DNA from 3 places in the Lysinibacillus sp. FJAT-14222 genome. Region 2 is predicted to be linked to each of the others. Evidence: predicted binding sites of a transcription regulator. Region 2 holds the regulator's gene; each other region holds the start of a gene.
What was found. The regulator LexA, encoded in region 2, represses DNA repair genes until DNA is damaged. The targets are predictions, from matches to a motif close to CGAACATATGTTCG.

Region 1 (10,467 bases), on a different contig from region 2:
TCTCGTGAACAATGTGAAAAATGGAAAAAATACTCTCTGAAATGAATAAAAAGACTCTTTGCGAATGTAATATTTCGCAAAGAGTCTCTCTTCTTGTAAATTGTGGATTCCTCAAAATATGTGCTTTTATATAATTGTTTAGCCTAATTTATTATAAGCTACAGCAATTTTAGCACCAACTACTGCATTATTTTTTACTAATGCAATATTGGCATCAAGGCTTTTACCTTCTGTTAATTCTTTAACTTTGCCAAGTAAGAATGGCGTCACGTTTTTACCGTGAATACCGTTTTCTCCTGCTTCTACTAGAGCTTTTTCAATGATTTCTGTAATGAATGAGTGCTCAAGTGCTTCAGACTCTGGAATTGGATTAGCAATTACAGCTCCACCTTTTAAGCCTAATTGCCATTTTGCACTTAGCATTTCTGCCACTTCCGCTGGAGTATCGAGCTTGAAGTTTACATCAAAACCGCTTTGACGTGTATAGAATGCTGGAACTTCATCTGTACCAAATCCAACAACTGGTACACCCTTTGTTTCAAGAAATTCTAAAGTTAAACCAATATCTAAAATAGACTTAGCACCCGCACAAATGACAGCTACATTTGTTTGTGCCAATTCTTCTAAGTCTGCTGAAATGTCCATTGTTGTTTCAGCACCACGGTGTACACCACCGATACCGCCTGTTACGAAAATTTCAATGCCAGCTAATTCTGCACAAATCATTGTTGCAGCTACTGTTGTCGCACCTAATTTTTTTGTTGCTAAAAGATAGCCTAGATCACGGCGAGATGTTTTAGCTACACCTTGTGCATTACCGAACATTTCAAGTTCTTCATCTGATAAACCAATTTTAATTTTACCATCGATTAATGCAATAGTTGCTGGTACTGCACCATTGTCACGAATAATTTGTTCCACTTCGCGTGCTGTTTTTACATTTTGTGGATATGGCATTCCGTGAGAAATAATTGTTGATTCTAATGCTACGATTGGTAAACCTTTTGCTTGTCCTGCTTTTACTTCTTCTGATAATACGATGAATTCTTTCATGTTGTTATTCCTCCATTTCACTTTTTAACAAATCAACTGATAGTTCAGGTCTTACTGTATATGGAGATGCTAGCGTATTTTTGGCATTCGTTAAGCCTGCATCAATACATGTTGCAATGGATTGCCCAGTAAGCCAGCTATGGATTACAGCACTGACAAAGGCGTCTCCTGCACCTGTCACATCTTCAATTTTTTCTATAGTCTTAGCAGAGAAATGACTTGGCTTCGTTGTAGTTGAAGCTGCATACACACCCTTGCTACCAGCTGTAATAATTACATGCTCAGCACCTAATTTAAGAAGTTGCTGTAAAGCTTTTTCATAATGTGCAGAGCCTTCGATTGTATGACCGACAATTGTCTCTGCTTCATCTGTGTTACAAATAAACCACGTTACACCTTGCAACGTATCTGGCAGTCGATTCATTTTTGGTGAAGATACCGGCACGATGACAAATGGAGTTTCTCGAGCAATCGCCACCTGCTGAATGTAAGCTACTGTTTCCTTTGGACAGTTTAAGTCCATAATAAAGCAGCCTGCATTCATTAGCATTGCCTCATGTTTTTTTAGCAAACTTGGCAACAAAAGGTCATATACTTCCATATTTGCTACTGCTAGTGCTAGTTCTCCCTGCTCATCCATAATCGCAGTATAGGAACCTGTCGAAGCATCAGGAAGCTGCTCCACATAACGTAAATTCATAAATGGCTCTGAAGCTTCTTGGATAACTTGCCAATCGGCATCTTTGCCGGCAGTCGTCAGTAATGTAACCTGATGATTTAATCTACCTAAGTTTTCAGCAATGTTGCGGCCAACACCACCTACACTAAATGAAGAACTAGCAGGATTGGATGTACCGAACTGGACGTTTCCCTTTACATGAAGTTTTCGGTCAAGATTTGCTCCACCGATACAAACAATTTCATTTTCCTCGGGCAAAATATACGCACGACCGACAATTTTCCCCTGCTTCGTTAAGCTCGACACTAAATTAGCAAGGACTGGACGTGACAGATTCATCTTATCTGCCATCTCTTGCTGAGACATAAACGGATTCTGGCGAATTAATGCAAGGATCGCCTGTTCTCTTTCATTCATAGCATCACCTTTTATTATATTTGTTTACATTATAAACTTTTGTTTGGTGTAAGTCAAAAATTTTTTATTATATTTTTGCAGGTGTGTTGATTAACCATTTTTTATCCATCCTAATTAATTAGAGGGCTCTGATTTCCGCTACGGGCTACTCGCTTTCCTGCGGGCGAGCGTCGAGCCGCTTCCTCCGCTACGCTCCGTGCAGGGTCTCGTCTGTCTCGCTTTCCCGCGGGAGTCGAGTAGCCCTTCGCTACAATCAGTTAAAATGGGCATACATTAGCAAAGTATCAATAAAAAAATCCTTTTATCACTCAATAATAAACCTATATTTCCCTAATCAACACGCTTGATATTTTTGAACAAAAAAGTTGAAGCCGATATGTTATTGGCTTCAACTTCATGTTTGTGGTAAACCATTGCTTCAATGAAGTATGGTTTTTCGGCATAAAGAGGGGGTTGATTTCCGTTCCGACTGAGCGCTTTGCCGCTGACGCTTCGCTTTCGCGCAGATAAAACATTGTTGCTGTTGCTTCACTTTCGCACAGAGCAGAGGTTCATGGGAGCGTCAAGAATCGCGCCCGCAGGAAAGCAAGTAGCCCAGAACGGAAATCAATCTATTTAAAGCGCCACAACATTTTTACAGATTCCCTTGACCATTTTGTTTACAACACTGTGAAGTTGAGCTCAATATATATTATCGGTTCAACTTTTTAAATTGATTTTTGATTATCAAATATTGGCTTGATGAGGTGTTTGTTTTTTCACGATGATGACAAATAAACTTGCCAATGCACAGAACATCCCTGCAAGGAAAAAGGCCCAAGTATATGAATTGAAAAACTTATAGATAAGGCCTCCACCATAAGCAGCAACTGCAGCTCCTGCTTGATGAGATGCGAAAATCCATCCATAAATAATACTACTTTTATTTGTACCAAAAATTTGTCTAGAAATACTAATCGTTGGGGGTACTGTGGCAATCCAATCTAATCCATAAAATATTGTAAAGATTGTCAATAAAGTGAATGATCCTTGCATTAATGCATATGGGAGTATAAGAAGAGACGTTCCTCTTAAAAGATAATACCAAAACAATAACCATCGATTATCAAAACGATCAGACAACCAACCTGATAAAGTGGTACCAACGAGATTAAACACTCCCATAAAAGAAAGAAAGGATGCAGCGGTTACTAAAGGAACTCCAAAGCTAATACAGTAAGAAACAAAATGAGTACCAACTAACCCACTAGTTGAAAGTCCACAAATAAAAAAACTTCCCGCTAATAACCAAAATTCTTTCACCTTTATAGCCTCAAATAAACCGCTAAAAGCAATTCTAATCGGATTTTTCTTCTGATTCTCTTGATGCAATTCTAGCTCTTCTTCCATTCCATACGGAAGAATTCCAATATCCTGTGGCTTATTTTTGATAAACAAAAAAATAGCAATGAACATAACAATGCTTAAGATGAGAATCAATCCAATCGCCCATCGCCAAGAAGAATGTTCAATAATAATTGCCAATACAGGGAGGAGAATTAACTGCCCTGTCGCTGTACTCGCCGTTAAAATCCCTACTGCCAGTCCTCTGCTTTTCACAAACCAATGATTGGCTACATAGGGACTTAACACAGTTAAAAAGAGACTCGCTCCTAAACCAATAATACCGCCCCAAATAATGATTAACTGCCATGATTGAGTCATGAAAAGCGTTAGCGTCATACCTATTAATAATGTAGCCATCGCACCTAACATCATTTTCTTTAAACCGACTATTTCTAGTAATGCCGCCATAAATGGACCTGAAAAACCATATAAAAATAAACTAACTGCAAAAGCTAATGCAATTAAAGAGCGATCCCAATTAAATTCTTTTTCAAAAGAGTCTATAAAAACCCCTGATGATGACATTGTAATACCTGCAACAATAATTGAGAAAAAGGTTACGACTAAAATAAACCAGCTATAATGAATACGCTTCATCTTGACACCTTCATTTCTTGAAAGATTTTTTGAAATACTCTTTAATGAAAAAGATTACTGTTTAATATATGTATATGCATATATTACTGGGGTAAATTCCTTTAAAAAACATGTATATACATATATAATCTTAGTAATCGCTTTTATTACTGTCAAGGAACATTTTCCAGCTTAACAAAATAAATCAATAAGGCTACTATAATATTGAACCAATTCGAAAAGGAGTACGGAGCAATGAAGAATATAGATTACACACAAATATGTGTATGTGCAAACCTTCGAAAAAAAACAAGAGTCGTGACACAATTGTATGATAAATTACTTCAGCCCACTGGCTTAAAAATTACACAATACTCCATGCTAGCAAATATTGCCCATCAACAATCAGTTTCCATAAGTCGACTAGGTGCAATATTGCTGCTCGATCAAACAACTATTACACGCAATATTAACTTGTTAAAGCAAAATGGCTATGTAGATTTAATGAGAGATCCGCAAGATGCTCGAACAAAGATCATTACACTAACTGATAAAGGGGTTGAAAAATTAAACGAGGCTGCTCCAATTTGGCAAGATATCCAAGAAAGAATTATCAATGATATTGGCATAGAGAAATACGAGGAGTTTTATGAAACATTGAAAACTATTCAAAAAATAATTAAATCTTATGATGAAGAATAAATAAACGGACCTAAACAAAAGAATCCATTTTGAAAATGATTGATCAAAATGGATTCTGCATTGTTGATTATGTCAATTATATTAAGGTGTCATTTAAGTATAGCTCTTCGGCAAAATGTGGGGTTGATTTCCGTTCCGGCTGGGCGCTTTCCTGGGGGCGTCCGATGAGCCGCTTCACTCGCGTTGCTCGCTCCAGGGTCTCATCTGTGACGCTAATCCCCAAGGAGTCGCCCAGCCTCCACTCCAATCAACTTATCCACATAGCATACATCTTCTGCCATGTTATTTGAATTTATAGTGAAAATATGTAAAAAACCGCGGCAGTAATTGCAAATATACCATCGCAGCGATGTTATAAATCTATTCTGTTCGATTATATGATGAGAAGTCATTCCTAGCATAGTTCCCCTTTTGACAAAATATTTGCTTGCCCTCCTACCATCACTCTTGGATTATCTTTATTTATTAATTTTGTAATGATGTTTGAAGGTCTACCCATACAATGCCCTTGAAGGAATAAGTACTCTTGATCAAATTCATTTAGTATGTGGTTATGAAAAAGATAATAGGTTAACGCCCCATTTGAAGTACCTGTTGCAGCTTACTCATCAATACCGTAGAGTGGCAAAAGTTTCTACTCTCTGCTATTCCTTCTTTTGTGTCGAGCGTAAATGCACGAACGCCTCCCACTTTATTGATTTTTGTATATTCAGCAAGTGCTTTAAGATCAGGATTTAAAGCATACAAAGCATCCTTTGTTTTTATTGGAAGAGTATATCCCAAAGACCTGTACTTGCAGCTTGCGGCACTATATTGAAATTTATATCTCCTATTTGGTTTTTATCAATTTTAAAAAGGGCAGCCAACTTATTATAATCATCAAATACTCTTCCTAACTGAGGTTCAGCTTGCTCCATCATGATAAATGATTGATTCACTTCAACAGCAAGTGTGCCGGCAAATGTTTTTATAAAATATGTATTATTATCTTCAATAGTACAACTGTCTAATAATGCCGTGAAGGATGCAATAGTAGCATGTCCACAAAGTTCAACCTGTGCAGTTGGTGTAAAAAACTTTATTTCAAAATTTTTATTGTCTATTTTTTTAATAAATGCTGTTTCTGAAAAACGAACTTCTGCAGCAAATTTCTGCATAAACTCTTCGTCTAAATTCTCATGGATTACTACGCCTGCTGGATTACCGCCAAATTTTGTTTCTGTAAAAGCATCGATTACATAATATGACAAAGCTAACTCGCCCTCATTTAAAGTGTCTTTATTGCTTATTTTTAATTTCTCATCTCATTTATAAATCATAAAAAAAGCGCCACAAAAATGTGACGCTTTTCTTGAGAACTTTATGCCCATGAAATCAATGTGTCATATTAAATAAAGTATGGCTCTTCGGCAAAACGAGAGATTGATTTCCGTTACGACTGGGCGCTTTGCCGCTGACGCTTCGCTTTCGCGCAGATAAAACATTTGTTGCTGTCGCTTCGCTTTCGCACAGATAAAACATTTGTTGCTGTCGCTTCGCTTTCGCACAGATAAAACATTTGTTGCTGTCGCTTCGCTTTCGCACAGATAAAACATTTGTTGCTGTCGCTTCGCTTTCGCACAGATAAAACATTTGTTGCTGTCGCTTCGCTTTCGCACAGATAAAACATTTGTTGCTGTCGCTTCGCTTTCGCACAGATAAAACATTTGTTGCTGTCGCTTCGCTTTCGCACAGATAAAACATTTGTTGCTGTCGCTTCGCTTTCGCACAGATAAAACATTTGTTGCTGTCGCTTCGCTTTCGCACAGATAAAACATTTGTTGCTGTCGCTTCGCTTTCGCACAGATAAAACATTTGTTGCTGTCGCTTCGCTTTCGCACAGATAAAACATTTGTTGCTGTCGCTTCGCTTTCGCACAGATAAAACATTTGTTGCTGTCGCTTCGCTTTCGCACAGATAAAACATTTGTTGCTGTCGCTTCGCTTTCGCACAGATAAAACATTTGTTGCTGTCGCTTCGCTTTCGCACAGATAAAACATTTGTTGCTGTCGCTTCGCTTTCGCACAGATAAAACATTTGTTGCTGTCGCTTCGCTTTCGCACAGATAAAACATTTGTTGCTGTCGCTTCGCTTTCGCACAGAGCAAAGCTTCCTTGGGGCGTCCGATGAGCCCCAAGGAGTCGCCCAGTCTCCACTCCAATCAACCAATCCATTTAGCAAGAATCCATTAATATTGAATAAGTGTTTTTATGTTTAAATCACCAATTTTTGCACGACCGTTTAGTTCTGTTAACTCGATAAGGAAGGCACAGCCAACAACCTGACCACCTAATTGTTCAACTAAACGTACTGTCGCTTCAATTGTACCACCAGTCGCAAGTAAGTCATCACAGATTAATACTTTTTGACCTGGTTTAATCGCATCCTTGTGCATTGTTAGCGTATCTTTACCATACTCAAGACCGTAGTCAGCACTTATCACTTCACGTGGTAATTTCCCTGGCTTACGAACAGGCGCAAAACCAATTTCAAGCGCATAAGCAACCGGGCATCCGATAATGAAGCCACGAGCCTCAGGACCTACCACAATTTCAGCACCTAGTTCTTTTGCGTAATTTACGATTTGATCTGTTGCATATTTGTATGCCGGACCGTTATCCATAATTGTTGTAATATCTTTGAAACTGATGCCCTCTTTCGGCCAGTTTTCAACCGTTGTTACGTATTGCTTTAAATCCATGTTGTTGTTCCTCCTACGAAACTTTTTCGTATATTAATGTAATCGTTCATCAAACCATTGTTTTAATTCTATATAAGGGGCATATACAAGCTTTTGCTCCATTTCAATCTGTTCTGAACGTTGTTTGTAAGACGGTGCCTCTGTAAGTGCTTGTTTTGGTGCATTCACGTTGACAGTCGTCAGTCCACTCTCCATTTTAACAAAATCAAGCTCAAAAAACACCTGTGTCATAAATTTTAATGCATCTAATGGCCAACCTGTATGCTTCGCTAATTCAGCCAAATGCATATTTAATGGAAAAGCAGGTCGATTTTTCAAAAATTTATAATACCAAGAGAATTGCTCACGCGTAGGCAATCCATTGAAATACTGTGAATCAGGCATGTAAAAGTGTGCATAAATACGGGAAGGTGCTGTTTTTTGTAATACATTTTCTAACAGTTGAACATTTTGTGGCAAATCTAATAATACGATATAATTGCTTTGATCTACATTCAAAAGCGTAGGATCGACTGCTAGAATCGGCACACCAATAAGAGACTGATAATAGGTCATCGTCTCTGAACGGAAGGCGATAAATGTCGCCTCCTCTTTCGGGACCGTATTTAACCAGCGTGAAGTTTGACGAATACCACGAATATCAAATAATTGCCATTCAGTCGTTTGAACATCCTCTATCATAAATTGGGCTTTTTTACGTCCCTGCCACTCGTTAATTTGTAAATCTCCTGTAAATGATACTTTTATTCCATATGTTAACTCGTCGTGTAGATGTCCTTTATTAAAACCGACACTATCCAATTTTTCATAGCCATCCGTCAATTCAATCTTTATATGATTTTCGGCTGCTCCAATTTTTCGCATGGAGGCTATTTCTACATCTTCAAGCACATAAACAGGCTTTGGAAAATCCGTACCATATGGACCAAGCGTGGAAATCTCTTCAATGGCATCAGCTGAAATTTCATCCATTTTTAGTGGTATATCAATATTGAGTACAGGTGTCAATTGCTCTTCGGATAAACAAGCTCTTGCTTGAGCATCTAAGCGGGATCTTAATTCATCAACATGTTCAATGGATAATGTCATACCGGCCGCCATAGGATGCCCACCAAAATGAGGCAATATATCTCGATTTTTCGCTAATTCGTTATATAAATGGAACCCTTCAATACTACGGGCTGAGCCTTTAGCTGTTCCTTTTTCATAGTCTAGTGAAAGTACAATTGTTGGGCGATAATAAAGTTCAACAAGACGAGACGCGACAATCCCTACTACTCCAGCATTCCAGCCTTCTCCAGCAATAACTAAAACGAGTGAATCCCCGATTTTTTTATCTGATTCAATAAGAGCAATCGCCTCATCTGTAATACTCTTTACGATATCTTTGCGCTCACTATTACACGTATTAAGCTGTTTCGCTAATGCTGTTGCCTTAGCATTATCCTCAGCCATTAATAGCTCTACACCTGGTGCCGCTTCTCCAAGTCGACCAACTGCATTTAAGCGCGGCCCAAAGTAAAAACCGATTGTTTCTTCGTTAATTTTTACTTGCTCTGCACTGGCTACTTCACACATTGCCTGTACCCAGGGGCTGAGTGAACGGCGCATTTCTTCTATTCCTCGTTTTACTAGGTAGCGATTTTCATCAACTAATGGTACTAAATCGGCTATTGTTCCAACAGCTACATATTCAATTAGATGCGTTGGCAGTTTCCCATATAGAGCATGGGCTAACTTAAACGCTACCCCCACACCTGCAAGTTCGCCAAATGGATAATGTCCTTCTGGTATACGAGGATGTAAAATAATATCGGCAGGTGGTAATTCATCGCCTGGTTCATGGTGATCTGTGACGATAACATCCATACCTAGTTCCTTCGCGACACGGATCGGGTCAATACCTGAAATACCATTATCAACTGTAATAATTAGTTGAACACCCTCGTCATGTGCTTCACGAAATAGCGCTTCATGGGGTCCATAGCCATGAATAAAACGATTCGGTATTTTAAACGATACATCGGCACCGAGATCAAGCAACACATTGAGCATGACCGTCGTGCTAGTGACACCATCGGCATCATAATCTCCATAAATTAACATTTTCTCTCCGTTTTCAAGGGCTTGCTCAATACGCGCCACAGCTTCTGCCATGCCATGCATTAAAAACGGGTCATGGATATTTGCTTCTGTCATATTTAATAAGCTCTCTGCGTCAGCAGTTGTTTCGCAGCCTCGCGCTGCTAAAATTTTCGCTGCAATCGCAGAAAGTTGTAGGTCATTTTGTAATGTTTGGACAAACTTAGCGTCTGGGTGCTCTACCTGCCATCTTTTTTTCGATAGGATCATCTTTTTCACTTCCTTACGTAGGCTATTATACAGAAAATCTAGCCTATCCGCACTATTTGTCAGAATGATAGTTTTATCCATCAGATTGTCAATTCAATCCGTCAGTTTTACTAAACTACCCGAAGGATAGAAGTCAGAGCGACGGATAGAACCGGCCAGTGATGGAAAGAGATTCAGAGTGACGGATAGAAGAGTCAAAGTCGTGGATAGAACCGTCAAAGCCTTGAATACCAGTCTCAAAAGAAAAAAGCCTACTCCGTTAAAGAGTAGACTTCTCGAGCTCACCTTTTGAAGCGGACACTAATGCCTCAACCTTCTCCAAATCACCTTCATGCAATGCTGTCACTATCGCACTGCCAACGATCACGCCATCACTAAGTGCCCCCATGCTTACTACTTGCTCTGGAGTTGAAATGCCAAAGCCTGCTAGTACTGGTATTTGGCTTACTTCACGTAAACGTGCAAAATGACCGTCTAAATCATTAGCAAAGCTTGTGCGGGCCCCTGTAATTCCATTGACTGTCACAGCATAGACAAAGCCTTGACTGGCAGCAGCAATACG
Region 2 (10,467 bases):
GATATTCGATTATCCACATTGCCAACCGTTTATGGGGAGAAGGTCGTTATGCGGATTTTAGATTTAACAACTGCGGCAAATGATATTGATAAATTAGGCTTTAGTGAATGCAATGAAGCTCTTTTCCGCAAAATGATAGCACATCCAAATGGCATTATGCTGATAACTGGACCAACGGGCTCAGGGAAATCCTCAACTTTATACGCTGCTCTTACTCATTTAAATGAGGAGGGAGTAAATATTATTACGGTAGAGGACCCAGTGGAGTATCAATTAGATGGCATCAATCAAATCCAAGTAAAGGAAGAGGTTGGTTTAACATTTGCGGTCGGCTTACGTTCGATTTTACGACAGGACCCTGACATTGTGATGATTGGGGAAATTCGTGATCTTGAAACTGCACAAATTGCAATTCGTGCTTCACTCACAGGACATTTAGTGTTAAGTACCTTACATACAAACAATGCAGTAGAATCCATTTCACGCTTACATGATATGGGGATTGAACCATTTCTTTTATCCTCTTCACTTATAGGAATTATGGCGCAAAGATTAGTACGTGGAGTCTGTCGAGATTGTGCAGAGCCTTATGTATTTACTACACGTGAACTTGAAATACTAGAGGAGAATGGCATAGAGGGTGTGACTCATGGTAGGAAGGGGCGTGGATGTCCCGCTTGTAATCATACTGGCTACCGTGGACGTATGGCTATTCATGAAATTTTACCAGTCGATCGACAAGTAAAGGACATGATTTTAAGTCGCATGGGGGATATGGTTTTACAAGATTATATGAAGCAAAAGGGTTATCACACATTATTAGTAGATGGACTTTTAAAGGTCGTAGCAGGCCAAACGACCACATCAGAAATTTTACGCGTGGCAAGCGCAGACTAGGATGTGATAGGGATGACAGCATACTCAATTGTAGAATTGTTAACACGAGCATTTGAAGAAAAAGCATCAGATTTGCATTTAACAAAAGGCATTCCACCTGTTTATCGTATTCATGGAAAGCTTGAACAATATGGATCGATACCATTAGAGACAGAAGACCTGAAAGACATGGTAAAAGATATTCTTCCAGATCATAAAAAGCAAGAATTTGAAGAAAAAGGTGAGACTGATTTTAACTTTTCATTGCCTGGGAAATGTCGATTTCGTGTGAATGCATATCATCAACGCAATGAAGTAACGGTTGCGGCTCGCTTAATTGAAGCAATAATTCCTTCGATAGAATCACTCAATATGCCAGAGGTTCTGTATAAGCTTGCAGAAAAACCACAAGGATTGATTTTAGTAACAGGTCCTACCGGTTCCGGTAAATCGACAACATTAGCAGCAATGATTGATCATATAAATGAGACACGTTCGAAGCATATTATTACGTTGGAGGATCCAATTGAATATTTACATGCGCATAAAAAATCAATGATTAATCAACGCGAAGTTGGTGTAGATACAATGAGTTTTGCGAATGGTCTGCGTGCTTCATTGCGTCAAGATCCCGATATAATTTTGGTCGGTGAGATGCGAGATTATGAAACGATTTCAACAGCCATAACAGCTGCTGAAACGGGACATTTAGTGATGGCAACACTACATACAAGCAGTGCACCAACAACAATTGACCGCATTATTGATGTGTTTCCACCACATCAGCAAAGTCAAATTCGTGTGCAACTTGCGAATGTGCTACAAGGTATTATTTCACAGCGATTATTTGTACGTAAAGATGTAAAAGGGCGTATCGCTGCAACAGAAATTTTAGTACAAGCACCTTCCATTTCAAACTTGATCCGTAACGAAAAAATTCATCAAATCCCAAGCGTTATGCAGACAAGCAAGGCATTGGGCATGCACACACTAGAATCATCAATGCAGCATTTAATCGCAACAGGGAAAATTTCTCTAGAGGATGCAAGACCCTATATGAACGCTGGTGATTATAGTTGACGGTATTTCGTTATAGTGGACGTACAAAAACAGGTACTCCTAAAAAGGGCATAATTGATGCGCCAAATAAAAAGGTAGCCATGGAAAAACTCCGTGCACAGGGCATTAATGCACGAGAACTTCAAGAATCAAATAGTATTTTACATAAAGATATATCTCTTGGAACAAAGGTTAAGCACCAAGATTTTGTTATTTACTGTCGACAATATGCAACTTTAATTCGTGCAGGCGTATCAGTTGTAGAGGCTACACATATTTTGGGTGAACAAACAAAAAGTAAGCCATTAAAACGGGCATTGAAGCAGGTGGAAGAAGATATACGTAACGGTACATCATTTTCAGATGCAGCAAGTAAACATCCAAAAGTGTTTCCTGTACTATTTGTGAACATGATGCGTGCAGGTGAGGTGACAGGAAGTATTGATGATACATTAGATCGCTTAGCTGGCACACTTGAAAAACAGTACAAAATTAAGAAGAAAATACAATCTACTATGATTTATCCAGCAATATTATCATTTTTAACGGTAGTTGTTGGCATGTTTTTAATGGTTTTTATTGTACCAACAATTATGGAAGCTTTTAAGGATATGGATTTGGAAATGCCATTCATTACAGTTATCGTCGTAGGGATTAGTGATTGGCTTATCGAATTCTGGTACTTTGTTATTTTAGCACTTATTGTGATAGTAGTTGGATTTCACTTTTTCTATAAAAATAATAAAGAGTTTCATTTTACAGTCAATGTATTTCTATTACGAATGCCTATATTTGGACAGCTGTTGCAAAAAGATGTGATAGCCCGAATGACTCGAACATTATCGACTCTTTTTAGTAGCTCGGTGCCAATTCTACAGGCGCTGACCATCGCTGAAAAAGTTGCTGGTAATCCTGTAATTGGGAAAATTGTTTTAGAGGCTCGTGATAATTTGGAAAAGGGTGGGACATTATCGGAGCCACTCGAAAAAAGCTGGCTCTTTCCACCACTTGTTACTCAAATGACTTCCATTGGTGAGAAAACAGGTTCACTAGATTATATGCTAGAGAAAATTGCTGATTTTTATGAGGAAGAAGTAGATCGTGCTGTCGATACACTGAAATCTTTAGTCGAGCCCCTTATGATACTCGTGCTCGCTTTTGTTGTCGGTATTATCGTGGCGGCTATTTTCCTACCTATGTTCCAATTATATGAAAATATGTAATTTTGTAATAATTTAAATAATGATAGATTTAGAAAATTTATAAGGAAGTTCGTGTTATTACACTTCAAATAAAAAATATAAGGGGGAAACCTACTATGTTTAAAAAATTAGTAAACAAAAAACGACTTAACAATGAGAAAGGTTTAACATTAATCGAGCTATTAGCGGTAATTGTAATTCTTGCAATTATTGCGGCGATTGCTATCCCAGCGATTGGTAATATCATTAATAAATCGAAAGACCGTGCAATTTTAGCGGAAGCTTCGAATATCCTTGCAGGAGCAAAAATTGCTTATGCTGACGGAGTTTGTGATGGTGATACAAAAGCATGTGATGAATCATCATTAAAAGATTTTGTAGAAGGTGTTGATTTGCCAACAGGTACTAAAGTGACTTATGACAAAACAAAAAAAGAATGGTCAATCAAATATCCAAGATTTGAAGATATTAAATTGCCAGATTACGAAATGACAGATAAGACAACAACTGAAAATGAACTAAATAAAAAATTAACAAAAGCAGGAGTTAAAACAGAAGCAAGTACAGGAGGAAGTGGAAGTTAAAGAAAATCAGTACAACAATCAGTCCTCCCAACCCATTCAGAAACGTTAACTCTAACGTTTCTGGCTGGGAAATGGATGACTAATTAAGGAAATTCATTGAATAGGATAAGGAGGTCTTTTCACATGTTTAGAAGAAAGAAAAAATCGCATGTTTCAATTGAATTAAAGGATTATGTGCTTCGTGCGATTGTGGCGAAAGGACCAGAGCCTAGTCAGTGGGAGGGATATGAATATCCTTTAGCTGAGAGCATCGTTGAAAATGCGACAATTATGGATGAGGTAGCACTTTTTGAAATTATAAAAGAACAGGTAGTGAAATGGACGGGGAAAAAACAGCCTGTACGTATGTTTGTACCAGATACGACGGTGCTTTTAAAAAGTTTTGAGCACCCGAAAGATATTGAAGCAGCTGAATTGCGTGGTTATGCAGAGATGGAGTTAGGGCACGCCATTCATTTACCTTTCCAAGAACCACTTATAGATGTTTATGATGCCGATCCTGAGGATGGTAAGGCCATGCTATTTGCAGCACCGTCAGAGGAAATTACTAAAATGGTTGGCATGTTGCTAGATGTTTCGTTAGATCCTGAAGCTGTGGATATTCGGGCATTATGTAATATTCGATTATTGGAGCATATGTCATTGTTAGCTCAGGACAAAACCTATTTAATTGCTGACTGGTCAATAAATGAACTCTCTATCAGTATATTTTCACAGGGACAAGTTGAATTTTTACGTTATCAATCGATTGAAACTAATTTATCGCAATGGCAGGGCAAACAAGAAGATGAATTTAGCTATCAATTTGAATATAGTGACAAAACCGATGATTATCATATGGTCGTAATGGACCAAGTTTTAGAAATTGATCGGATGATGAATTTCTTTAAATTTTCTTTACATAAAGGTGAAAAATCAGTGGATGAAATCATTATTCTTGGTGATAATCCACAGCTAACATCCATTAGTAATTTATTAGCTTCTAATTTAGCGACACCTTTGACAATTGTTGATGGTGCAAAAATAGCAAAGTTTTTTCCGGCTTTTAAAAAGGAATTTTCAACGTTGCTTGGCTTAGCTTTAAAGGAGGTTAAATGATGGTACCAGATATTAACCTTTTACCGCAGCTTGAAAAAAGGGCAGACGCTCCAAAGCTCTTCTATAGTTTGCTTATCCTAGTAGTCGGTATTGTCGTTACATATTTAATATTTTTATATTTTACGGCGAAAAGTGATCTCTCCATGCTACTTGCGGAAGAACAGTCTCTAACGACACAGGTTGAACAATTACAGCAAGAGCTGGATACAAAACAAAATGTCAATCAAGGATCATTGGAAGAGTCCATGCAATTTGTGCAGAGTGTTTCGTATCCAGTTACTCCATTAATGGAAGAAACACAAAAATTATTACCAGCCTATTCGAAATTACGTGGCTATGAATTTGGGCAAGATTTAATTAACATTACAGTTGACTTCGAATCAATGCCTGACATTTCTAAATATGTAGAGAGACTTTTAGCTAGTCTTTACTTTACAGATGCACAAATCAACTCCATTTCTAACTTTTATGTGCAAGTGGGTGGACAAAAGGAGCTAACACCGGAACAAAAATTTAAAGAAGTTCCTCGTTACTCCGTGTTAATTACAGCGACCATTGATCAAATGTTCTTAGCTGGAGGTTAACGCCCATGAATAAGCTAACAAGTAGTAAAAAATCATCTATTATGCTATTAATAGCCTTAATAGCCGCTATTTTATTTGCTTTATATTACTATTTACTTTTACCTAAAATGAATGAAGTTGAATCGAAAGAAAGCAATGTGAAGCAACTTCAACAACAAATTACTAGTTTAAATGGGCAACTAGCTAAATTAGATGAAAAGCAAGGAGTACCAACCTCAAACCTTTTAACGATGAGACAAAAACTACCGGAAACAAGAGCGATTGAAAAGGTTGTTTTAGATTTAGCTGAGATTGAAGAAGTATCAGGGACACGTATTGAGTCAATGAATTTTAATAATGATGATACATCTGTAGCACAATCAGATGTCCCTGATCCGAACATGCTTGAAAAAGCGGATGCAGAAGTCAATGGTGAGCAAGAAAATACGGAGGAGAAATCTCTCATTTCTTCTATTGCAAAGGAATCACTTCCTGCTAATTTAAAATTAATCACCTTTAATTTGGAGGTCGCTGCTTTAGACCTTAAGTCACTAGAAAGCTTTTTAAAGGAAATTGAACAATTAGAGCGCGTGATGAAAACGGATGCCATTAACTTTACTATACCAGGTGAACAGGATCAGTTAGAGAAGGACGCCGATTTAACTTTAAAAGCTACCGTACAAGTAACGACGTTCTATTATGAAGGACAACAATAATTTAACTTCTTTCAGCGGGTGTCAAAACACCTGTACCTGTCTGCATCGGTGCCGCTACGCTTTCGCGCAAAAAAACATCTGCAAGCCTAAGCACAAAGCCGATTCCAGACGCAATTATGCCGAGGCATAATTGATTGGCGCGCATACTTAAAATGTATGGGCGTCTATTAGTATAGGAGGACATAAAAATGGAAATTGCTTATACAATTACAGTTTTATTATTTGGGCTCGTTCTTGGCTCCTTTTTTAATGTAGTTGGCTTACGTGTACCTTTGAAGGAGTCCATTGTACGTCCACCTTCGCATTGTACTAATTGTCAGAGGCAGTTAACAGCGCTTGATCTGGTGCCCGTTTTGTCTTATTTATTTTTAGGTGGGAAATGCCGTAGCTGTGGACAAAAGATTTCTTGGATTTATCCATTGATGGAACTTATAACAGGTGTATTATTTGCTTTTGCTTATTGGAAATTAGGCTTTAGCGTAGAATTTTTCGTCGCCCTATTATTGATTTCATTATTAGTTATTGTTGTCGTATCAGATTTTGCGTATATGCTTATTCCTGATAAAGTACTTCTATTCTTTTTGCCATTGCTAGTTATTGGGCGTGTAGTATCGCCTTTGTCTCCGTGGTGGGACAGTATAGTGGGTGCCATCGTAGGCTTTGGCATATTATATTGTATAGCTGTCCTATCAAGAGGGGGGATGGGTGGAGGCGATATTAAATTATTCTTTTTACTTGGTCTCGTACTTGGCGCAATACATGCACTTCTGACGCTATTTTTAGCATCGGTGATTGGCATGATTGTTGGGATAGTTGTGTTAAAGGTACGTGGGCAGGGAAGAAAAACGCCTGTACCTTTTGGACCATCTATTGCTCTAGCAGCTATTATTGTCTATTTCTATGGGGATGCGTTGATTAATTGGTATCTTGGATTTTGGTAAGTTAGTGGGGATTTTCTTCATCTCCACTCACCAATCGGGCTTTTACGGGCAGTTAACCTTTCACCTAACTACTTTGCTTTCGCTAAATTTTGAGGTGGGGATCTTGTACCTGACGCTACGCTTTCGGTACAGATAAATTACTGTCCGTTAATGCGGGATAAATTTTGTGGAATCATGGAGGGGATAAGGTGAAACCAGTTATCGGTATAACGGCCTTTGTGGAGGATGATTTGTCCTCAAGATTAAATGAGGCCTACAGCAAAAGTGTCATTGAAGCTGGTGGTATTCCACTTATAATTCCACTTGGAGTGGAAGAGGATGTAGTACAAATTTTATCGTTGACGGATGGATTATTACTATCGGGTGGCTATGATGTACATCCATTCCTTTTTGGTGCCGAACCTACACCAAAATTAGGGAAGGTTCATCCAGAACGGGATTCAGTGGAGCTTGCCTTAATTGAAGCGGCCTATATTCGGAAAATGCCGATTTTTGGTATATGCCGAGGGATTCAAATGCTAAATGTGGCGCTGGGAGGCACGTTATATCAAGATATGGAGAGTGAATATCATAGTAGTAAACTAATTAAGCACTTGCAACAGGCAGCTCGAGGCGTTGCTACACATTATGTTAGTCTAACACCTGATACATTATTAAGGACGATTATAGAGGAAGAGAAAATTGCTGTGAATTCATTTCATCATCAGGCTGTAAATGTAGTAGCAGAAAAGTTGAAAGTGGCAGCAAAATCAAGTGATGGTATCGTTGAAGCGGTGGTACATGAAGATTTACCATTTTGTCTAGCAGTACAGTGGCATCCTGAAGAGCAAGCAATGGCAGGTGATGAAGTATCGAAGAAATTATTTACTGCATTTGTAAAGGCTAGTTTGATGTTCAAGGTAGAAGCATAGAATTTATTATCGAGGGAAAGATAACCCTGGTGATGAACATGAAAAAAATAGTGTTGGTATTGCAGATCTTCATGCTGTTATTTTTATCGATTCAACATGTAAAGGCAGGACCATATGGTAATGATGTAGTAAGCAATTTTACGATGGCATTGATGAAAAAAGATGAAAAACAGGCGAGGACTTATTTATCTTCAAATGTTAAACTTCCTGAGATAAGGGAAGAGACTCCAATTAGAAGGGTTTCGGGTTTGCCTTCACTTAAAGCTAATGTGAGAGTATCATTGGCTTATTTTGACGATGGAGAAGATATGCCTGAAAGAATAGCTTTTATATGGGAAATAACATCTAATCAAGAAAAAATAACAGATATTCGTGTTATTTACGACGGGTCCAACCCATTTATGAATGAATCGAAAATGATAAAGGAATATTCGAACAAGCATAAAGCGAATATCCTGACTGCATCCAAATTTCCGTTTGACATTACGCATGTAGAAGGAAATATAAACAAAGATACTCTTCTAATAAGGTATCGAAATGTAAAATTACATGGATTGTTACAGGTGAAAATCGAGCCGGGAGAAGAGGATTTAGAGGCAGCCAAGGGTGAAAATATTTACACCTTAAAGAATGGTATAAAAGCATTGTATCTGCGGAACGAACTGATTTTTCTTCATGACAGTTTAAAGTATTCAATTAGGATAGAAAGTGAAATACCACAAGATTTCACGGTGTATGATTTGCTTGAAATTGCTAATTCAATGTTTTAATTTAACTGAATACATTGCTAGCGTGTAGGGAATCCATGTTAAAATGGATTCTTTTTTTAACTTTGTTCGAATATAAAATGGAACTCATAAGAAAAAGAGGTATATGCGAACATAATATCCTCTTTTTATACTTTATTATTAAGATACTTTTAGTGTACACGGCGATAGAGGCCAACAACTTGCCCCAAAATAGAAACTTGGTCTACGATAATTGGCTCCATTGTTGCGTTTTCAGGCTGTAAACGAAAATGATTTTTTTCCTTGAAGAAACGCTTTACAGTTGCTTCATCCTCTTCAGTCATTGCTACGACAATATCACCATTATCAGCCGTTGCTTTTTGTTTAACAATGACTAAATCTCCGTCTAAGATGCCAGCTTCAATCATTGATTCACCCATAATTTCTAGCATAAATAATTGATCTTCACTTGTACCATAAGTATCTGGTAGTGGGAAATATTCATCGATATTTTCAACAGCAGTTATTGGAGAACCTGCTGTAACCTTCCCAACAAGTGGGACATGTATAACATGTTGCTTTTGAATAGAATCCTCTGGCTCTAGAATTTCAATAGCGCGTGGTTTAGTTGGATCTCGACGAATAAAGCCCTTTTGCTCTAAACGAGCTAAATGTCCATGAACTGTTGAGCTTGAAGCAAGTCCAACTGCTTCACCAATCTCACGTACAGATGGTGGATACCCCTTTGTGCGCACTTCTTCTTTGATGAACTCTAATATGGCCTCTTGTCTTTTCGAAACTTTTTTCATGATTGCTCACCTCTTTTTTCTAATCATTCTACTTATTAGTAGTATAACAGAATGCGAACACTTACGCAAACATAGGTTCGAAAAGTGTTTGACAAAAACGTTTGTTCGTACTATTATAAGAACATATATTCCGAACAAACATTCTTAAAAAGGGGTTATGATTATGAACTGGTTAAAGAAAAATCCACATATTACAATTTTATTAGGGGCTTGTCTACTATTTGCAGCATACCTTTTTATAACAGATCCAGGCGATGTTAGTTACACAGAAATTGAAATCGAACATGGTGATAGCTTATGGTCGTTAGCTGAACAATACCGTGGTAAAATGAAAAAGGATGATTGGATTAAACTTGTGAAGGCCGAAAATGAATTATCGAACGTTAACATTATTGCAGGTAAACCCCTAGTGATTCCAGTAGTGGGTGACCATCCCAATCCCATAAATTCTATTGAAATTGCGAGAAATGAACAATGATAAATAAAGAACAAACGGCTGTTGTCTATTGCCGTGTGAGTACAGAAAAAGAGACACAAAGTTCCTCGCTTGAGCGTCAGCAGGAGGAGTTAATGCGCTATGCTAAAGAGCAGGGCTATGAAGTGAAGAGCGTTTTTAAAGACAAGCATAGTGGCTATGATGTAGAACGAGAAGGCTTACTTGAAATGCTCGATTTCATTAAAGAAAAAGAAATTAAAGCATTATTTGTACAGGATGAAACACGCTTAGGACGTGGAAATGCTAGAATGGCAGTATTGCATTTATTGCAAAAAACTGAAACTGATGTTTTTTCTATGCGAGACGCGGGGCCTGTACAATTAAATGAAATGGATACGATGCTTCTAGAAATTTTAGCGATCGTAGAGGAGTACCAGCGCAGAATCCATAATGCTAAAATACGTCGTGGCATGCGTCGTGCCGTTGAAAATGGCTATCGTCCTGAAAACAATTTATCTAATCGAGGAAATCCTAATGGTCAAGA
Region 3 (10,467 bases), on a different contig from region 2:
AAAATAAAGAAACTTTCACTACTAGGACGAAGTGTTGTCTTTAGGGACTGTCTTAAGAGTCTTTCATAAGACTTCGCTTTTCATGAGCAGGGCATGGATCGTGTTGCTATGCTCTCTTTTATCCGTCGTTTCGAGGAGTCTATCCATTTTTGCTTTTCTATCCGTCGTTTCGAAAGCTCTTTCCGCCGCTCCAAGAAGTCTATCCGGCGCTTTTGCTTTTCTATCCGTCACTTCATTGAGTCTATCCGGTACTTCGTAGATTCTATCCATTTTTGCGCCTTCTATCCGTCGCTCCGAGAATTCTATCCGCCTATTATTAAATCTCATTTTCCATCCATAAAAAAATAGCCAGCATAAAGCTGACTATTTTTTATTCATAGATATGCACATATGGTTCCTTTTCGTTGGCTTTCTTAATGATTAATGCCATTGGATCGTTCATCGCGGTAACACTTACTTCAACGTTGGTGTTATCGAATTGATTGATAAGAACACCTGTTAAATATTGAGTAAAGCCTGTAATTTCAGCTTGACCGAAGAATTGGATTGGTATTTCGATTTTTAGCTTTTGAATTTTTTTATTTTGATAGAAGCCTGTTCCTATCACACTAGTATAGTTAGAAAAATATTTATCTACATCTTGTTTGAAATTCTTAAAGTTACTGCTATCATCTCGATATACATCCTGTGATTCATCCGTCGGGAACAGTACATACTCTTCATCAATAGCATTCCAATCAGTTACATCATTTTGTCCAGCTTTGGCCACACCATAGTTAAAATACGTCCCTGGAATAATGTCATTGCGAGCCTGCTGCTTGAACAAGCCTACTACAATCGGTACATCTTTTAATTCATCACGAGTTCTTAGGCGAGACACAATCTCCGTAGCCATCTTCTTCCCTTGCTCGACAAGTGCTGCCTCTGAAATTGGTTCCTCATAATATTCCCCATATTTCTCTTTTTGATAATAATAAATAGAGTTTAAGGCAAGTCCTATCGAAATACCGCCTAATTTTACTTTATTATCATCCGTTTTTGTTAAATAATTTTGCTCAACAATATGTGATAAATAGATTGGGGCCTTTGTTGCACGTTCCTCTGGCGTCATCGAGTCCGTCGTTGGAGGATTTAACCCCTCCTTAACTTGTGAACTGCGCTTCAGGTAATTGGTTACTGTACTTTCGGCTAAATATTGCCCTTCTTGGAAGAAGTAGTTTTTTGTATCAAACTCATTTTGAGAAAGACGCATTAAACCTGTTTCAACTTCCTTCATATCATATTTCGTATAAATATTTGAAACTACTAATCCTCTGCTAGCACTTTTTTTATAAGGAGTTAGCGCTCTATAATATGATTCATCAATCTGTATGCTTGGAATAATCGTTGTTTCCGCTTTTTCCTGTTGCGTCTCCTGTGTAAGCTCTGTCTCCTTCTCTTTAGAAGGCACACAGCCGACTAGCATTGCAGCAGCGACAATTGCAGGAATGAGTCGAAATGACTTCATTATTTTAATACTCCTTTACTGATATTCAGATTTTGCTTGACGAATTGTTCATACCTTTCTATGGAAAGGACGGACAATTCATCTTACTTTACTATAATATTTAGATGATCACCATAACGTGTGATTGATTTCCGTTCCGACTGGGCGCTTTGTTGCTGTCGCTACGCTTTCGCACAGATAAAACATTTGCCGCTGTCGCACAGAGCAAAGCTTCCTGGGGGTCTCGGGCCAACATGATGTTGGTCACGAAGGCGTTATCACAGGATGTGATGGTTTTAGCCTTCGTTCCTCTATCGCTGATCCCCAAGGAGTCGCCCAGTCTCCACTCCAATCAATTTATATAAGGTATGCATTTTAACAAATGTCATCCACAACTTTTGGTGATGAACCTGAAAGTATCCATTATTGGACAAGGTTAAATTGTTCGATCAGGCGATCTTCATTCCAAACTTCAATCCCTAACTGCTCGGCTTTTGTTAGTTTAGAACCCGCATCTGCTCCTGCAATGACAAGATCAGTTTTTTTGCTGACACTGCCTGTAACAATACCACCTAACTCTTCTATTTTCGCTTTTGCTTCGTTACGTGTCAATTGCTCAAGTTTACCAGTTAATACAATTGTTTTACCTGCAAAAGGATTATCTCCTACAGCTACCTCTATCTTTTTACCTTTATATGTCATATTGACGCCTACTTCGGCAAGGCGGCCAATGACTGCACATGCATCCTCGTTTGAAAAATACTCGACAAGCGATGAAGCCATCTTATCACCAATCTCATAAATTTCCACTAGCTGCTCCTCTGTTGCTGCCATCACAGCTTCCATCGTTCCAAACTCCTCTGAAACAATTTTCGCTGCCTTTTCACCAACGTGTCGTATACCTAGTCCAATTAGTAAACGTTCCATCGAATTTTCCTTGGAAGCCTGAATAGCATTTACTAAATTCGTCGCTGATTTTTCACCCATACGCTCAAGTTCGACTAGTTGTTCTACAGTTAAGTGATACAAATCAGAGACATCATGAATTAAATCTGCACGTAAAAACTGCTCAACGACCTTATCACCAAGACCATCAATATTCATAGCATTACGCGATACAAAATATTTAATGCTCTCCGCAATTTGTGCAAAACATGCAGGATTTACACAACGTAATGCTACTTCTCCTTCAATACGAATAAGTTCGCTCTCACAAACAGGACAATTTTCGGGCATTACGTAGGGAACTGAGTCCTCAGGGCGCTGCTCCAGTAGTACACCTACAACTTGTGGAATAATGTCTCCGGCTTTTCGGATAATGACTGTATCTCCTAGTCGAATATCTTTATCTCGAATTAAATCCTCATTGTGTAAAGATGCACGTTGAACCGTCGTACCTGCCACTTGAACAGGCGATAAAATAGCAGTTGGTGTAACAACCCCTGTACGCCCAACCGTTAAATCAATATCAAGTAATGTTGTGACTACTTCCTCAGCAGGGAATTTATAAGCAATTGCCCAACGTGGACTCTTTGCCGTATAACCAAGTTCATCCTGCTGTGCATAGCGATCCACCTTAATAACAATACCGTCAATTTCATAGGCTAAATTCGGACGATCTTCAGTCCATTTTTCGATGAATGCTAGTACCTCCTCAATCGTTGAGCAGCGTTGACGCTCTTTATTTGATGGGAAGCCTAGTCCCTCTAAATAATCGAGCATCTCTGCGTGGCCGTCAATACCATATGCCTCACCATCTCCCCCAATTGCATAAATAAAGGTTGATAGCTGACGACTCGCTGCAATTTTAGGGTCTAACTGGCGTAAAGAGCCAGCAGCCGCATTTCGCGGATTAGCAAATAATTCTTCTCCGTTTTCAGTACGTTGGGCATTCAATTTTTCAAATGATTTTTTAGGCATATACGCCTCACCACGTACTTCTATTGCGATCGGTTCCTTTAATCGAAGAGGTATTGCTCGAATCGTTTTTAAATTTGCTGTAATATCTTCCCCTACAACACCGTCTCCTCGCGTTGCCCCTTGTACAAAAACTCCATTTTCGTATTTTAAAGAAATCGCAAGACCATCTATTTTTAACTCGCAAACATAAGAAAAGTTATCACCGATTGCTTGACGCACTTTACGATCAAATTCACGTAAATCTTCTTCATTAAAAGCGTTTGATAGACTTAGCATAGGGTAATCGTGAGTCACTTTTTTAAAGCCCTCTACCACTGCTCCGCCAACACGCTGTGTCGGTGAATCTGGGTAAATTAGTGAAGGATTTGCTTCCTCTAAAGCAATAAGTTCATGTAATAATTGGTCATAAACACTATCTGCTACGACCGGTTTATCCAACACGTAATAGGCGTGACCGTATTCATGCAATAATTTATTTAACTCCGCAATACGCTGTTCTATTTCGTTCATTTAAGTTCCTCCGCTTACGCTTTTTCAATAGGTGCAAACTGTGCCAATAATCGCTTAATGCCAACTGGTTGTGGAAAGGCGATATCTAGCTCCGTACCATCACCCTCACCTTTTACACTGACAACCATACCTGTTCCCCATTTTTTATGGATCGCCTTGTCCCCGGCCTTCCAGCCAAATTGGTCTCCACCGGTTGTTTGTAAACGAGCTGTTGCTGGTTGTGTTTTCTGAATTGCTCCAAGTGTACGTTTTTGGTACCCACCTGCTGAACGATTACTAGAGGCAAACGGAACCTCAGGCTTCGTACCACCTTTGGACATTGATTCTGTAATATCCTCAGAAATTTCACCTAAGAAACGAGAGACATTGTTATAGCTAGAACGACCAAAAATTGTACGACTTTGTGCACTAGTTAAATACAAACGTTCCTCCGCACGTGTGATACCTACGTAAGCGAGACGACGTTCTTCTTCCATTTCATCCATATCATCAAGTGAACGAGAATGTGGGAAGATATTTTCCTCCATTCCAATGATAAAGACCACAGGGAATTCTAAGCCCTTTGCGGCATGCATCGTCATTAAAATAATGTTGCCCTTCGATGTATCCTCTTTATCAAGTGCATCAATATCTGCAATTAGAGCTAAATCTGTTAAAAAGGCAATTAAGCTCTTTTCATCACTACGCTCCTCAAAAGCCTTTGTTACTGATAAAAACTCTTCAATATTTTCTAAGCGACTTTCCGCTTCAATAGTCTTTTCGTTTTGTAGCATTGCACGATAACCTGATTTGTCAATGACTTGCTCTACAATTTCAGTCACAGATAAATATTCTTGCATCTCTGTAAAGCCTTTAATCATCGCATAAAACTGCTCAGCCGAATTAGCAGCCTTCCCTGTTAGACCCATGAATACAAGATCATTCATTGCATCAAAAATAGAGCGATCTTGTTCAATCGCATAGCGCGCCATTTTTTCAAAGGAGGTTGCACCTATACTACGCTTTGGCTCATTGATAATACGTGCAAGTGATAAATCATCATCATTATTGGCAATAAGGCGCAAGTAGGCAAGTAAGTCCTTAATCTCTTTACGATCATAGAACTTAGTACCACCAACTATTTGATAAGCCATATTGGACTTAACAAGCACTTCCTCCATCACACGAGACTGAGCATTTGTACGATAGAGTATCGCAAAGTCATCAAATGAACGATTTTCTTTTTGAATATGCTGTTGGATTGTTTGTACAACGAATTGTGCTTCCTCTTGCTCGTTATACGCTTTGTACAATACGATTTTTTCACCCTCTGCATTTTCTGTACGCAGTTCTTTTGGATAACGTGTTGTATTATTTTGAATGACGTCATTTGCTGCTTGTAGGATGCGTTTTGTTGAACGATAATTTTGCTCAAGCATAATGGCCTTAGCATTCGGATAATCCTTTTCGAATGAAAGAATATTGCCAATGTCCGCACCACGCCAACGATAAATCGATTGGTCTGAATCACCTACAACACAAATATTTTTAAATTTCTTGGCCAGCATCTGAACAAGTAAATATTGAGATTTATTCGTATCTTGATACTCATCCACATGAATATATTGAAATTTATTTTGATAGTATTCAAGCACTTCAGGTACACGCTTGAATAATGTAATAGTTGTCATAATCAAATCATCAAAATCGAGGGATTGATTGCGGCGTAGTCTTTTTTCATAACCTTTATAAACCTGGGCAACCGTTTTTTCGTAAGGATTATTTTCATTGATTTGGCCTGCATAATCATCCGCAGTTATACATTCGTTTTTTGCTGAACTTATTGCATTTAAAATTGCACGTGGTTCAAAACGCTTCGTGTCAATATTTTCATCCTTCATAACATTTTTAATAACGGATAGCTGATCAGTCGAATCTAAAATTGAAAAATTACGTGATATCCCTAGCTGATCAATATTGCGTCGTAAAATTCTCACACACATTGAGTGGAAGGTCGATACCCACATACTATCACCAGTTCCGTTACCAAGAATGCCATCAATACGCTCACGCATTTCACGTGCAGCTTTATTGGTAAATGTGATTGCTAAAATCTTTGATGGGTATACTTCTTTTTCGATTACTAAGTATGCTATACGATGTGTCAATACACGTGTCTTCCCTGATCCAGCCCCCGCCATAATTAGAAGCGGTCCCTCAGTTGTTTTAACCGCATTTTCCTGCTCAGGGTTCATACCTGCTAATAAGTTTTTCGTTAACTGCTCCATTTCGCACCGCCTTACAAACATTTATTTATCAATTATGCCTCGGCATAATTGCGTCCGGAATCGGCTTTGTGCTTGCACAAAGAACTCCTTTCCGATTCCGTGACATCCGCCGGAGGCTTTAACTTCTTTCAGCAGGTGTTTGGACACCTGCTGAAAAAGTTAAATTATATCGTATTTTTAACAGCCTTAACAGTCGCAAGTGCAGCTTTTAAATCTTCGTAAATAATATTACCAACTACTACTGTATCTGCATATTTTGCCATTTCTGCTGCTTGCTTAGCAGATGTAATGCCGCCACCGTAAAACAGTCGCGTATTTTTCAGCTCTTTTTTCACAGCACTTACAACGTCTATATCACCATAAGTTCCGCTATACTCTACATAAAATACAGGTAGTCTAAAGAAATTTTCAGCCATACGTGCGTAAGCTACAACATCATCAATGGATAAATCTGTTTTCGCATTCGTTACTTCTGCTACTTTACAGTCCGGGTTTAAAATACAATAACCTTCAGCTACTAATTCATCCCACACCATAATATCTCCATACTCCTTAATGGCCTCATGGTGTAGATTTTTAATCCACTTTGGATCATCACTATTCAACACAGTTGGAATGAAATAATAGTCATAGCCTGGTGTTACCGAATCAATTGAAGAAATTTCAAGCGCAATTGGTACTTCAAAGCGTCGTACACGAACAAGCAGATCTAATACACCATCTAATGTTACACCGTCTGTTCCACCAACTATAATAACATCTGTACCTGACTCACAAATTCTTTCTAGTGCCTCATCTGAGATGTCTTTAGCTGGGTCTAGTTTGAACACATGTCTCCATTCTAAATAATCCATCTATTTTACCACCTATCATTTTCTATCTATTCGTTTACAAGTATAGCTTATGACTGTCGACAAAAAAATGAAAAAGACTGAGCAGAACCTCTACCCAGCCTCTTTACCTACTATTCTTTTGGTGCTTGAAACGGCTTTTCATCTGGATACAAACGACCTAGCATTTCATCATATGTATCATTCCCGTAATCAAAGCAACGACGTACACGTGAAATAGTTGCAGTACTTGCACCTGTTTCCTTTTTAATGGATTCGTAGGTTTTCTTTAAACGTAGTAAATGCGCAACCTCAAAGCGTTGTGCCAGCGATTGAATTTCACTAATCGTACATAAATCATCAAAAAACTTATAGCATTCTTCGATGTCTTTCAGCTCTAACACTGCTTTAAATAATTGATCTGTTTGATGCCCTCGAATTTTTTCGATTTGCATGCAATTTTCCTCCCTTTAAGGCTGCGTTTTCACCATTGCTTGTAACCCTGGTGAAGTTGGTATGAAATGAACCCAAGACTTCCCTGGTACTAGCTTTACAAGTTCCCCAGACTCTTCTACAGCCATTGGTATTCCATCAATATTAGCCCATTTGACTTCTCTCATATAGCCATTTTGAAATACATACGCATTTCCACCAGAAGTTAAATCAATTTCTTGGCGTCCCTCTTTATCAACAGTTTGATGTTTCATTTCAAAAAATAGAACATTTGCCAATGATAATGTGTCGCCTGTTAACATATCCTTTGTGTCAACGCCAGCCGATTGTCGTCCATAACGATTACTTTGATGATCATACACATACGAATTATGGAAATACTCACTATTTCCGTAGTAAATGTCAACTTGACTTGTTTCAATGCCTATTTTACCACGTTCATCGGGTTCATAAAAAGCCTGACTTACTTTTTCACGGTAAATCATTGAAGCGTCCACTTTTTCAGCTCCATTTAAGATATTTTCAGGCGTAATATACGAGTTGTGTGGAGCAACACGATCTTTTGAACGTTTAAAAAGTGTACCATCATAATCCATACCATTTATATTGTCGACTACATTATTACTAAGCATTGATTTTGCTTCTGGGCTATAGCCATGTGCTACGTAAAATGCATCGAAGCCTTTCGCAAGATCAACAAAATAAGATCGAGCACTACGAACAGGCCCTATATTTTCTGGCAGTTCACTTTGATAGACTGCTAAAAAACGAGTTACATTGCCTTCTGCCAACATTTCATAAATGATATCTGCCGCAGCCAATCCTGATTGTGGACGTGCTTCAGGATGATTATTAATTGTGACCATAATCGGGCGTTGTGTGATTTCTTCCTTAACAGCCTCGCCTGTTAACGGAGCAACTTCCGACCCTTCTTGAACAGACTCTCCAATAGCAGATTCTTCGTCAACTTTTTTCGTATCGTCTTCCTTCACTTCCGATGAATCTTTTGAACATCCTCCTATCAATAAGGTACTAAAAGCCATGGCAATAAATAGTTTCTTTGATTTGAACACAAGCATTACTCTCCTTTAATCAACTACATTTAACTGTAATTCTGGCTATACCATAGGGAAACTTCAACTAGCGCATCACTGCTGGTAATAATAACTTATTCTTCATAACATCAAAAATCCCTTTTGGTGTGATACGGATATATGGTAAATGTGTAGATTGTAAGAATAATAAAGAATAAATTGCATCTCCTAAGTGGTAACCACGTTCCGCTAATGCTTGTTTTAAGAACTTCTCTTTTTCTGATAGCTCCTTAACATCCCCATCATATAAAAGACCACCAATAGTTAATGGTACAGTTGCAATTACTTCACCCTTTTCAACAAGTACAATCCCACCACGCATTGCCTTCATTTCTTCAAAAGCTGTAATCATATCATCTTTATTTTTTCCGATCAGCAAGATATCGCCTGTATTCGAATAAGAGGAGGCAAAACCTTGAACACTAGTAGCAAAACCTTTAATCATCGTGTTAACATGCCATTTGCCATCTCTATTGATGAGCATTAAATAGCATTCATCATGATCTGCAAGTTGCCCTTCTCTAGTAATTAATGAGTTATATGGTTTCGTAATAACATCATTTACTAGCTCAATTCCAAACGGCATCGAGAACTGAAAGTCATGAGAAGTTAATGAAAAATCTAAATCAAATGCCGGTAACGCTGAATAGTCAATTTCAGCAAGCCTTTGTACTCGCTCTCCATCGCGTTTTAACCAAACTCCTTTTGATAATACACTCTCAGGAACTGGGTGCCATTCATCTTGTAAAATATTAAGTGAGGCAAATCGGCCAGTTGCGATAAAACCATGTAAGCTGGACATATTATAATAACGTGCCACATTGTAGGAAGCCATTTGATAAGCATCTATTGGTGCTACACCTGCATCTAAGGCTACTTGAATACATTTATCCATCACACCATCCTCATGAAAAGATGGTGGCGAGCCATCTGTTGTCATCATTAAATGGTCAAAAATAGGTAGCTCTTTTTCGACTATTCCCTTTAATAGATTTGGTAAATCTGGACGTATTGAAGAATGACGCAGCGTTACCGCGTATCCTTGCATAATGCGTCGTTCCACTTCTTCCACTGTCATAGCTTCATGATCACCATCTGCACCAAGTAGCTTCATACGCGCTAAAGTTCGTTCTGATGCGCCAGGGAAGTGCCCCTCTATTTTTTTCCCGTAGCCCTTAGCCATTTGCATACGATAGAGCATTTGGTCATCTCCATGTAACAACCTTGGCCAGCCCGTTAATTCTCCTCCAAGTAAAACATCATCTCGTTCTAACCATTCTAAAATGGACGTATTAGAAAAAATTTCTTCCTCCTGTTCCATTTCAGTTTGCGAATCAAAACGTGTCCACCAGTAAAAGGAAAACGGTAGCTTTTTCAAATTATCTAATATTGAAAACGCTTTCTTATTTTCTAAAGATAAAACGAAGCTTAAATTATCAGAAATAAAAGTTGTAGTTCCTAGCTGTCCACAAAAATCAGCAAAAGATTGTGGATGGTATAATTGGAACGGATGAACATGTGGCTCAATATATCCTGGGACAATTGTTTTATTCGTACAATCTACCACTTCTGTCCCTTCTAATAACGGAGGCATTCTATCACCAGCATAGACAATACGTTCTCCTAAAATCCAAATGTTTCCTACTACCCACTGTTTGAGCATGCTATGTAAATAACGTGCATTTTTTAATACAATATCCGGTGCATTTTTGCCATCAACTACAGCCAATTGTTGGCGTAATTCTGTAATTCTCCATACTGGATCCATTCTATTCGCCCCTTCCTAAATTGCGTAAAATTTCATTGTGTAAATCTAACTTATAATCACATACTAGTACTGCATAAACGCTTATTTTCATAAAAATAGTGCTTTATGCAATCATCTTGTTTCAATCGTAACACAGCAC

Region 1: AN161_RS20480 (carbohydrate kinase) is a predicted target of LexA. The motif match lies at 2,182-2,195, and genes of this name have one in related genera.
Region 3: pcrA (DNA helicase PcrA) is a predicted target of LexA. The motif match lies at 6,198-6,211, and genes of this name have one in related genera.

The regions. Positions count from the first base shown of each region.
Region 1 is NZ_LIYL01000048.1:85,966-96,432, reverse strand. Features, by position in the region: gene AN161_RS20485 (pseudouridine-5'-phosphate glycosidase) at 139-1,053, opposite strand; gene AN161_RS20480 (carbohydrate kinase) at 1,058-2,149, opposite strand; gene AN161_RS20475 (MFS transporter) at 2,876-4,132, opposite strand; gene AN161_RS20470 (MarR family winged helix-turn-helix transcriptional regulator) at 4,367-4,813, shown strand; gene AN161_RS30710 (PhzF family phenazine biosynthesis isomerase) at 5,575-6,063, opposite strand; gene AN161_RS20455 (hypothetical protein) at 6,196-7,026, opposite strand; gene AN161_RS20450 (adenine phosphoribosyltransferase) at 7,041-7,553, opposite strand; gene recJ (single-stranded-DNA-specific exonuclease RecJ) at 7,587-9,905, opposite strand; gene trpA (tryptophan synthase subunit alpha) at 10,165-10,467, opposite strand, start outside.
Region 2 is NZ_LIYL01000021.1:236,415-246,881, forward strand. Features, by position in the region: gene AN161_RS10690 (GspE/PulE family protein) at 1-897, shown strand, start outside; gene AN161_RS10695 (type IV pilus twitching motility protein PilT) at 910-1,956, shown strand; gene AN161_RS10700 (type II secretion system F family protein) at 1,953-3,158, shown strand; gene AN161_RS10705 (prepilin-type N-terminal cleavage/methylation domain-containing protein) at 3,254-3,721, shown strand; gene pilM (pilus assembly protein PilM) at 3,845-4,819, shown strand; gene AN161_RS10715 (GerMN domain-containing protein) at 4,816-5,403, shown strand; gene AN161_RS10720 (hypothetical protein) at 5,409-6,098, shown strand; gene AN161_RS10725 (A24 family peptidase) at 6,287-7,039, shown strand; gene AN161_RS10730 (gamma-glutamyl-gamma-aminobutyrate hydrolase family protein) at 7,228-7,950, shown strand; gene AN161_RS10735 (hypothetical protein) at 7,989-8,720, shown strand; gene lexA (transcriptional repressor LexA) at 8,870-9,487, opposite strand; gene AN161_RS10745 (LysM peptidoglycan-binding domain-containing protein) at 9,651-9,965, shown strand; gene AN161_RS10750 (recombinase family protein) at 9,962-10,467, shown strand, end outside.
Region 3 is NZ_LIYL01000064.1:49,647-60,113, forward strand. Features, by position in the region: gene AN161_RS25920 (hypothetical protein) at 64-270, opposite strand; gene AN161_RS25925 (CamS family sex pheromone protein) at 371-1,507, opposite strand; gene ligA (NAD-dependent DNA ligase LigA) at 1,910-3,916, opposite strand; gene pcrA (DNA helicase PcrA) at 3,931-6,183, opposite strand; gene AN161_RS25940 (heptaprenylglyceryl phosphate synthase) at 6,348-7,037, opposite strand; gene AN161_RS25945 (YerC/YecD family TrpR-related protein) at 7,148-7,468, opposite strand; gene AN161_RS25950 (DUF3048 domain-containing protein) at 7,484-8,539, opposite strand; gene AN161_RS25955 (adenine deaminase C-terminal domain-containing protein) at 8,607-10,328, opposite strand.